3 regions of the Sporosarcina sp. P20a genome follow, and region 3 is predicted to be linked to each of the others. Evidence: predicted binding sites of a transcription regulator. Region 3 holds the regulator's gene; each other region holds the start of a gene.
The links. The regulator LexA, encoded in region 3, represses DNA repair genes until DNA is damaged. The targets are predictions, from matches to a motif close to CGAACATATGTTCG.

Region 1 (3,291 bases), on a different contig from region 3:
ATAGTGAATGGCTAAAAGAAGTGCCCGTTACATTCCCTTCAGTTTTCATCGTATCTATCGTCATTGCACTCTTATTAATGAAAGCGGCACCGACTACGTTACTAAAGCCGGCAGATATCGTTTTTTTCCTGCCATTAGAAAATCAATTGCCGAGCTATATGAAACGTTCGATCACTTGGTCGACATTTTCACAACTTCCCTTACCACTAATTGCTATGGTCGTTGCTTTGCCGTTATTAAAAGCAACAGAAGTGGGAACAGGAACGGATTATCTTCTCATTATGTTACTAATCATCGTGTTTAAAGGGCTATTTGTAGGGACTGAATACAGTGTTCGTATTGCGAAGCATAATTTCGTTTGGCCGGATCGTGTGTTACGACTCGTTTTAACATTTCTAACGATTCACTTCGCTCTTACGTGGAGTACGGTTGCAATCTTTATCGGAATTCTGATTGCTATGCTCTATGCGAAGTTTTGGGATAAGAAAGCGGAGCATTTTCCATTTCCGTATGAGCAGTTTATTGAACTGGAACAAAATCGTATGATGCGTTTCTATCGATTTGCGAATTACTTCACGGAAGTACCGCATTTGGTTGGTTCAGTGAGTAAGCGGAGCTGGTTGAAGATTGCTATGAAACGGTCTACATTCAAGCGCAAGGATGTACAAAACTACTTAATCGTACGTACATTTATTCGTACAGATGATACATTTTGGTTGTGGGTTAGATTAACGGCACTGTCTGCGTTGGGTGCGTTCTTAATACCGTTACCAATTGTATCGTTCATTTTTGTAGGAGCTCTAGCGTTTGCGACAGCTGTTCAGTTGATATTGGCGCTTGAAGGTGGCGTCGAATTCACGATGGATCTGCTATTCCCTGAAGAACAGGAAAAATCGCAAATCAAAGCGGTTCGTTTGTTAGTAAGAAAACTGATTTGGCTACAAGCAATTATTCTATTACTGGCGGCATTACCTTTGTATGGACTAAGTATTACACCTCTCTTGATTGCTGCGATCGCACTCATTGTCGGTGAGGCAACGATCCGATTAACTAAAGAGCAAGTAAAAGAAATATGATGTTCGTCCAGAGTAAAGTGTAACTAATGCTAGTAATGTAATTTCTATAACAGAATTGTCTGAATATATGTACCTAGTAAATATTCCTCTAATTATATTAAAGTAATTCAAAAGTTCGAATAGTTAGATTAGTGGTTGCAATTCGTATTCTATTGCATATATAATTACTAAAAGGTATCAGGGGTGAGAGAGATGAACAATAACAACTCATATGCTGAATTTTTGAAAGCGGTAGGTAACAATGGCACTTCTCTCCAAGCGGAAAAGTTGCTGAACGAAATCTATTGGGATCTGTTTCTACAACACATTCATTGGGAACAAACACAATCGCGAATCATGCTGTTGATTGACGATGCGCTGGATCAAAATGACAAAGAAGCATTCGACCTGTATACACAACAATTAATCGACATTTCACAAGAACATGGTTATGAACTAAAAACAAAATAATGTATTCATAGGCACTGCTAGGGCAAAATCCTGGCAGTGTTTTTTTTATTGCATAGAATAACCTCGCTGTGAGTTTCTTTCACAAAGTACAAGGGTACAATAAAGTACATAGAGAGTTAGCTTAAAACGTACGTTCGTTATTTCTTTAGAAAAAACACTGGTTGTGGTAAAATAGAAGGACAGGTGTTTAAGAAGAGGAGTGGAACCATTTGAACGAAACATTTCAATTGCAGGCACCATATACGCCACAAGGAGATCAGCCAAAAGCGATCGACAGCCTTGTTAACGGTATTAAAGAAGGCAAGAAGCATCAAACGTTACTGGGTGCAACGGGGACAGGTAAAACATTCACGGTTTCCAATGTGCTGACAGAAATTAATAAACCTACACTGGTCATTGCCCACAATAAAACGTTGGCTGGCCAATTATATAGCGAGTTCAAAGAGTTTTTTCCAGATAATGCGGTAGAATACTTCGTCAGCTTCTACGATTTTTATCAACCAGAAGCATATGTTCCACAGACGGATACATTCATTGAAAAGGATTCATCGATCAATGATGAAATCGATAAACTTCGCCACTCCGCAACGAGTGCATTATTCGAACGGAACGACGTCTTGATTGTAGCATCCGTGTCATGTATTTACGGTCTAGGTTCGCCAGAAGAATATAATGACATGGTTTTTTCATTACGCAAAGGAATGGAAATACCGCGTAATCAACTATTGCGCACGCTAGTGGACATTCAGTATGAGCGCAATGATATCAATTTCACGCGTGGTACATTCCGTGTCAGAGGCGATGTAGTCGAAGTCTTTCCGGTAGCTCGTGACGAGCGTTGTATACGTCTTGAGTTTTTTGGAGATGAAATCGAACGGATTCGGGAAGTGGATGCCTTAACAGGAGAAGTCATCGGCGATCGTGATCATGTGGCTATTTTCCCAGGATCCCACTTCGTTACCCGCGAAGAGAAGTTACTTAAAGCGATTGAAAATATTGAAATCGAGTTAGAAGAACAGCTTAAATACTTACGCGATAATGATAAATTATTAGAAGCGCAGCGGCTAGAACAACGGACGCGTTATGATCTAGAAATGATGCGGGAGATGGGCTTTTGTTCTGGAATCGAGAACTATTCTAGACATTTGACGTTGCGTGAAGCCGGGGCAACTCCATATACGTTGCTGGATTATTTCCCTGACGACTTTTTGATTGTAGTAGATGAAAGTCACGTCTCCTTGCCGCAGATTCGTGGAATGTACAACGGGGACCAGGCACGTAAAAAAGTATTGGTGGAACATGGTTTCCGCTTACCATCGGCATTGGACAACCGTCCATTGATGTTTGAAGAATTTGAAAAGCATGTTCGGCAGGCAATGTATATTTCAGCCACGCCAGGTCCTTATGAGATTGAGCATACAGACGAAATGGTAGAACAGATTATACGTCCTACAGGATTACTTGATCCAATCATTGAAGTGCGTCCTATTGAAGGACAAATTGACGATTTATTGGATGAAATACATCTTCGAATCGAGCGAAATGAACGTGTATTAATAACAACTCTAACGAAAAAAATGTCAGAAGACTTGACGGATTATTTAAAAGATATCGGAATTAAAGTTCAGTACCTCCATTCTGACGTGAAGACTCTAGAACGGACAGAAATTATCCGTGAGTTGCGTGTCGGGACGTACGATGTATTAATCGGAATCAACTTACTGCGTGAAGGAATCGATATTCCCGAAGTTTCATTGGTCACGAT
Region 2 (3,291 bases), on a different contig from region 3:
TAATAATACCTACATCTTACACAATATTTTAAAATCAAAGAGTTTTTCATTTTCTTCTTTTTAATTATAGACTGATAGCGTATGATAAAGACAACGAATGAGCTAGATGAACCAAATTGGAAGGGTGGGCATAAAGTTTGATGAAAGTTAAAGATTCGTTAACGTTTCAGCTAGGTACGATCATAGCTGGAATCTTGGTGGTGATGTTAGCTATTACATCACTGGCTACATATAAGACTGCTTATGACAAGTTATACGACGCTGCAGGAATTGAGGCGTACGGCTGTGCCAATATTACTACTGGATTGATTCGGCCTGGTGATATGGAAAAGGCATTGGCCGGCGACACTGATACACAAGATGCACTTGGGAAGACGTTGAATTGGACAACCGAACATAAGAATATATTTGAAACTCAATATATTTTGGATTTGGATGGAAAACTCATTGCCCTCGATGATAATCTGAAAGCTAAAGGATTTAAGCCGGGAGATCAGTTCCATTTAGACGAAGAAGCGATTGCCGATCTACTCGAACATCGACATTCTACATACTCCCAGCCTTACGAGTATGGTGACATGGAGCGGCTTTCAGGTTATGCGCCAATACACGCAGACCAGGATGCGAGCAAGGAAATCATCGCATTCAGCGTAATTGATTTCGATGCCAATATCGTCAAGCACCGTACATGGGATGTCGTACGCGACGGAATCTTGATCAGTATTATCCCTATGATACTTGCTTCAATCGGCACAGGATTCCTGATTCGCCGGAAAACGAAGCCGATCACGAGCTTAATTGAGCAGGCGAAGAAAATTGCGGATGGCGACTTGGCGGTTCAACCGACAGAAGTGAAATCACAAGACGAAGTGGGCGACTTAGCTCGTACACTGAATCGTATGACGGTGAATTTACAAGATATGATCTCGACGATGAATACGACATCACAGCATTTATCCGAAAACGCGGGGGAAACCTCTGCATCACTTTCTGAAATGCGTGAAGCGATTACAATGGTTGCGCATAATATCGAAGAAGTCGTCACAGCCGTTACGGATGGCACATCAACTGCGGAGCACGCTACAGGCATTTTGACGGGATTAGCAAGTGGTTTAGACAACACGAAACAAAGCGCTGATTCGATGCTCGTTAACTCCAACGAAACGATGAAGATTGCACTAGAAGGCGCAAAACGTGCAGAGGAAATTAGCCACGATATGGAATTAATCCGAAACGGTTCACAAGAAGTTGGAGATACGATCCAAAACTTGGTTGAATCTACGACGAAGATTCAAAATATCACAGGTTCTATCGCAGGAATCGCAGCTCAAACCAATTTACTCGCGCTGAACGCATCCATTGAAGCGGCTCGTGCAGGTGAACACGGTAAAGGCTTTGCGGTAGTGGCGGAAGAAGTACGGAACTTGGCCGAGCAATCGAATCAGGAAGTGCTCGAAGTAGAGAAACTAGTGAAGGATATTTCGGATCGTATCCAGCAAGTCATTACTTCTACATCAGAAAACACGAAACATATCACGAAGGGTACAGAAACAGTGAAGCTTACGTCTCAGTCATTGAGTAATATTTCCGTAGCAGTTGGAGAAACTGTCAAGGAAATCAAGAATATCTCGAACTTGATGACGTCAGAAGCTTCGAAATCAACAGAGGCAGTGCAGTTGATCGAGCATTTGACACATGCTGTACAAAATATCGAAGACATGACGAATAATATTGCGGCAGCTGCTGAGCAAACGACAGCCAGCATAGAAGAAATTTCAGAACGTTCTACGCAGACCAATCAAATGGCGCGTGAACTGGAAGTGTTTGTCGGTTCATTCAAATTACCTAAGTAAACACTCGGCCATCGCTTATCAAGCGATGGTCTTTTTAACCATTGATTTTAGAATGTATGTTCTGTATAATACGAACATACATACGCTTAAGAAATGGGGAATAGCTGATGGAAAGGAACCGAGATAGAGGGAAATTGAAGTGGACGTCGCTTATGCTGCCTGAACACCTCGAGAGACTACGTGATTGGCAACGGGAGGACGAATATATAGACCGACCTGAGTTAACCGATTGGGAGCTACAAACGATGCAGGAGACCCTTGAAGTGGCTTTGCGCAGACGTAGCGAGACATCAATCAAGACTTGGCATGATGGAGAGGTTCGCTTTCATCAAGGGGAGATCGAAGCGCTCGACTTGCAGACGATGACGATCGTACTGCGCGATCCATTTGGAACGGAAAGAATTCATGTAGCGGATGTGGTAGATGTCCAGTTGTCCAAAGCAGTAGACGGTTTATAGACAAAAATAAAAGCCGCCTGCGAAGGCAGACAGCTTAATCTTTGAAAAATGCTTTTTCTACGTTGTACTTTGCTTGCTCTGTGTTGATTACGTACGTTTCGTAGATTTCGCGTTCCATTGGATCATCGATGATCACAGCGGAAATTTTTGCTACTTCTTCACGGTGATTACGTAATGGAGACACTTGGTCTTCAAAATGCTTTTTCAGACGTGGACGTAATTTACGTGCTTTTCCTACGAATAATAACTCGTCGCTTTGGTTGAAGAACAACAAAAGGCCGCCTTTATCACGTGGAATGTCATGAAAATCGATGAAACCATAGATTGGCTTAATCGGCGTTTCATCCGGTCCCATTTCTTGTTTTCTGCGAACGATCGTTACGTCCGGTTTAGGTAATGTAATATTGATCATTTTACTTCACATCCTTATATCAGTCAGTGTTTATCCTATCATATGACAAAATAAAAAGCGAGAAACTTTCTCTCCATTCCTTGCATATAGTAAACAAATGTCTTGGGAAGGATGAAATAATGAAAAACCCTGCTGTTATTCAAACGTATCACATATCGAATACAAGACCGAAAGTGGATGTGTATTATCCCATCATTACACAATTAGATGATCCAAAAGTTCAAGAAAAGCTAAATCAATTACTGTTCAAGGAAATGAATAAAATGCTAGAAGACAATAATTATCATGACCCAAGCCTTGTCGAGTTGGTCGCAACGTACGAAATTAAAAATAATCAGCGTGATCTCTTCAGTATCAACTTAATTGTCTACTCATTCACCGGTGGAGCGCATGGGATGACTTACGTTAACTCCCTGACGTTTGATACGAAGACGGGAAGACAATACAATCTGCAAGATATGTTCAAGCCAGGTAGTCCTTATGTACAGAGAATATCGGAATATATTAGACGTCATATACAGCAATGGAAAACGCCCGTGCTTGAACCATTTACAAAAATCAAGCCTGA
Region 3 (3,291 bases):
TCCTGTCTCATATGAGTGTTTTATAGTACATATTCCTTCTCTAGTGTAGTCAATTCTAGAGTTAATTACAATGTTAATCCTTTACCTATCATCAATTTAGCGGCTTTTGATTCGCCCGCGCTAGTTTAACTTTTTCAGGTGTTACATCATTTCCTTCTGGATCTACTACTTTGACCGATTCAATCGTTTCACGCATGCTTGAACGGAATGACTCCAAGTATTCCTTTCTCAACCGCGTCTGTTCTTTTGCTTCCTCGATCGATAATCCTGTTGTTTTCTTTTTATTCGCCAATTCATTAATACGTTTTATTTTCTTTTCTGATAGCATCTTTAAAACCCTCCATAAGTTAGTCGTTTAATAAAATGTAAACAACCTGAAGGAAAAGTGCAACCTATTAGTGTTCTTGTGCTATAAACTCTTTATATCTTCTATGAACCGTCGCTTTACTGACAGCATGGCCAAGTCCATTCAATACCGTTGCAATTTCTTCGTATGTGAGACCTTTGTTGCGGAGCGAGACAATTTCTTCTATTGGTAGTTCAAGCCTTTCACGCCCCGGTCCCTGGTCAATATTCCGCAGATTCTTTGATGGATCATAGCCTCTGTCAACAGCACGCTTCATCCCTCTACGTATTTTTGCATTATGTAGTTTACGTTGATATTCCTCTACGATTGCGAGAATTTCTAGTAACATGGAATCCATTTCATTCAGTTCTATTGTACCGTTTGAATGATTGGTAATCACAGTCGTTTCACTTTTGGCAATTACATGCAATATCGCTACCCTTGCATTCCCTCGCCCTAATCGCGTCTCATCTTGAATGAATACTGCATCCACTGAACCATTTTGGATTTGATCCAACATGGATAGAAGACCTTCACGATCCATATCATACCCACTCTGCCGATCTGTGTAAATTCCAACACAATCATAGGATAACTCAGTAGCTAGCTTTTCTAGTTCTTCCTGCTGCCTTACAATAGACTGCTCTTGTGTTTCTTTTTCCGTACTCACTCGGCAGTATATTACACACTTCTTTTCTGTCATTTAGTTCCCACTCCTATTTCAGCTACCCGGATATCTGTTTGTTTATTAATTTTAACAGGCACACGCAGTAATTCACCTGAAACGATTTGATCGGTAGGCAATTCATTTAATGAACGTACCTGTTCGATCCAGTGAGTGGTCGGTATATCTTCAGAGTAGTTAGAAGCCAGTTGCCAAAGTGTATCTCCTTCATTAACAACGATTTCCATATAGTGATCTTCCTCGGCCATTTTATCGAATTGAACCCAGGCAAATGACACACAAACTATTAATAATACCGCGAAATAATAATTATTTTTAATAAATCCTTTAATAACTTCCATAATAACTCCTCCTCTAATTCGCGCATTCAGAATGCACGTTCGGAATACCTGTTCTTAATTATAAGAGAACATATGATTCCATGTCAAGCAAAATTAGAACCTTTGTTTGATTAGTAATCGAACACATGTTATACTATATTCAAAATAGTGGTTCAGTATTCCATTGCTCGCAAACTAGTAGAAGAGGTGAATCTGTTGAAGAAAATATCAAAGAGACAAGAAGAAATACTTGCTTTCATAAAAGATGAAGTACGTTTAAAAGGTTATCCCCCTTCCGTTCGTGAAATTGGAGAAGCTGTCGGTCTTGCATCAAGTTCCACGGTTCACGGTCACTTATCACGGCTCGAAAGCAAAGGTTTTATACGCAGAGACCCGACAAAACCCCGTGCCATTGAAATTTTAGATCCTGAAGGACTGGACGAGTTAAAAAGCGGCGTTATGCATGTGCCATTGATTGGTAAAGTTACAGCGGGTAATCCAATTACGACGATTGAAAATATTGAAGAGTACTTCCCATTGCCGGATACATTCGGTTCATCAGAGGATGAAATCTTCATGTTGGAGATTGTAGGAGATAGCATGATTGAAGCCGGCATCTTAAACGGAGACCGTGTGATTGTCAGACAAACTCACTCCGCAAGTAATGGTGAAATCGTTGTGGCTATGACAGAAGAAGACGAAGCAACAGTCAAACGTTTCTTTAAAGAGAAAGACTATTTCCGACTCCAACCAGAAAACTCCTCTATGGAGCCAATTATTGTAGATCAAGTTTCTATTCTAGGAAAAGTGATTGGTGTATTCCGTATGATTCATTAATCATCAAAAAAAGTGTATCAAGAAACCTTAATAGGTTCTCGATACACTTTTTTCTTTATACCAACTTTTTTTCAAGCAATTGTTCCATAGAATCTAGTACTGCGGATTTTACATGCTCATAGGTCAATCCACCTTGAATATATGCTGTGTAGGGTGGTCTAATTGGGCCGTCAGCTGTCAATTCGATACTGGAGCCTTGAATAAACGTACCCGCTGCCATTATGACGTCATCGGCATAACCGGGCATATAGGATGGCTCCGGTGCATATTGAGCATTAATTGGTGAGTTTTGCTGGATCATCTGACAGAATGCAATCATTTGTTCAGCGTTTAAAAAATTCACTGATTGGATTAAATCCGTTCGAAGCTCACTGTAATGCGGTGTCGTATCCATACCAAAGCTACCGAAAAATGCCGATGTGAATAGCGCGCCTTTGACCGCCTGACTTACTACGTGTGGTGCTAAGAAGAATCCTTGGTACATCTCTAGTAACGTATCAAGTGAGGCTCCAGCCTCAGCTCCAAGGCCTGGAGAAGTCATTCGATATGCACACTTCTCAACCAAGTCTTTCTTACCTGCTATGTAACCACCTGTTCTGGCAAGTCCGCCGCCTGGATTTTTAATGAGCGAGCCTGCCATCAGATCTGCTCCAACTTCTACGGGCTCTTTCATTTCCACGAATTCTCCATAGCAATTATCTACAAATATCACGACATCTTCTTTGATTTTACGGATTTCCTTAATAATCGCTTCAATTTCATGGATTCTGAATGATGGATTGCTTGAATAGCCTTTCGAACGTTGAATTGCTACGACTTTCGTCTTCGATGAAATCGTCGCTTTGGCTTTCTCGTAATCAACAGAGCCATCGTCTTTCAAATCAATATGCTGATAAGAAATGTGAAAGTCCTCTAGTGAACCCGTATCTTTGCCATTGCCAGAAATGATAGACTCCAACGTATCGTATGGTTTACCTGTAATATAAAGAAGTTCATCACCCGGACGCAATATCCCGAACAAGCTAATTGTAATGGCATGCGTGCCTGAGATAATTTGATTTCTGACAAGACAGTCTTCCGCTCCGAATACATCTGAGTATACT

Region 1: a site for LexA is predicted at 1,650-1,663, ahead of uvrB (excinuclease ABC subunit UvrB). Genes of this name have one in related genera too.
Region 2: a site for LexA is predicted at 1,925-1,938, ahead of CSV72_RS04135 (YolD-like family protein). Genes of this name have one in related genera too.

The regions. Positions count from the first base shown of each region.
Region 1 is NZ_PDYT01000024.1:40,325-43,615, forward strand. It holds gene CSV72_RS14470 (ABC transporter permease) at 1-1,076, shown strand, start outside; gene CSV72_RS14475 (IDEAL domain-containing protein) at 1,269-1,526, shown strand; gene uvrB (excinuclease ABC subunit UvrB) at 1,736-3,291, shown strand, end outside.
Region 2 is NZ_PDYT01000002.1:147,834-151,124, reverse strand. It holds gene CSV72_RS04140 (methyl-accepting chemotaxis protein) at 141-1,853, shown strand; gene CSV72_RS04135 (YolD-like family protein) at 1,961-2,311, shown strand; gene CSV72_RS04130 (nucleotide excision repair endonuclease) at 2,346-2,723, opposite strand; gene CSV72_RS04125 (DUF3298 and DUF4163 domain-containing protein) at 2,843-3,291, shown strand, end outside.
Region 3 is NZ_PDYT01000001.1:139,049-142,339, reverse strand. It holds gene CSV72_RS00700 (DUF896 domain-containing protein) at 92-328, opposite strand; gene CSV72_RS00695 (YneB family resolvase-like protein) at 396-1,049, opposite strand; gene yneA (cell division suppressor protein YneA) at 1,046-1,372, opposite strand; gene lexA (transcriptional repressor LexA) at 1,568-2,188, shown strand; gene CSV72_RS00680 (methionine gamma-lyase family protein) at 2,244-3,291, opposite strand, start outside.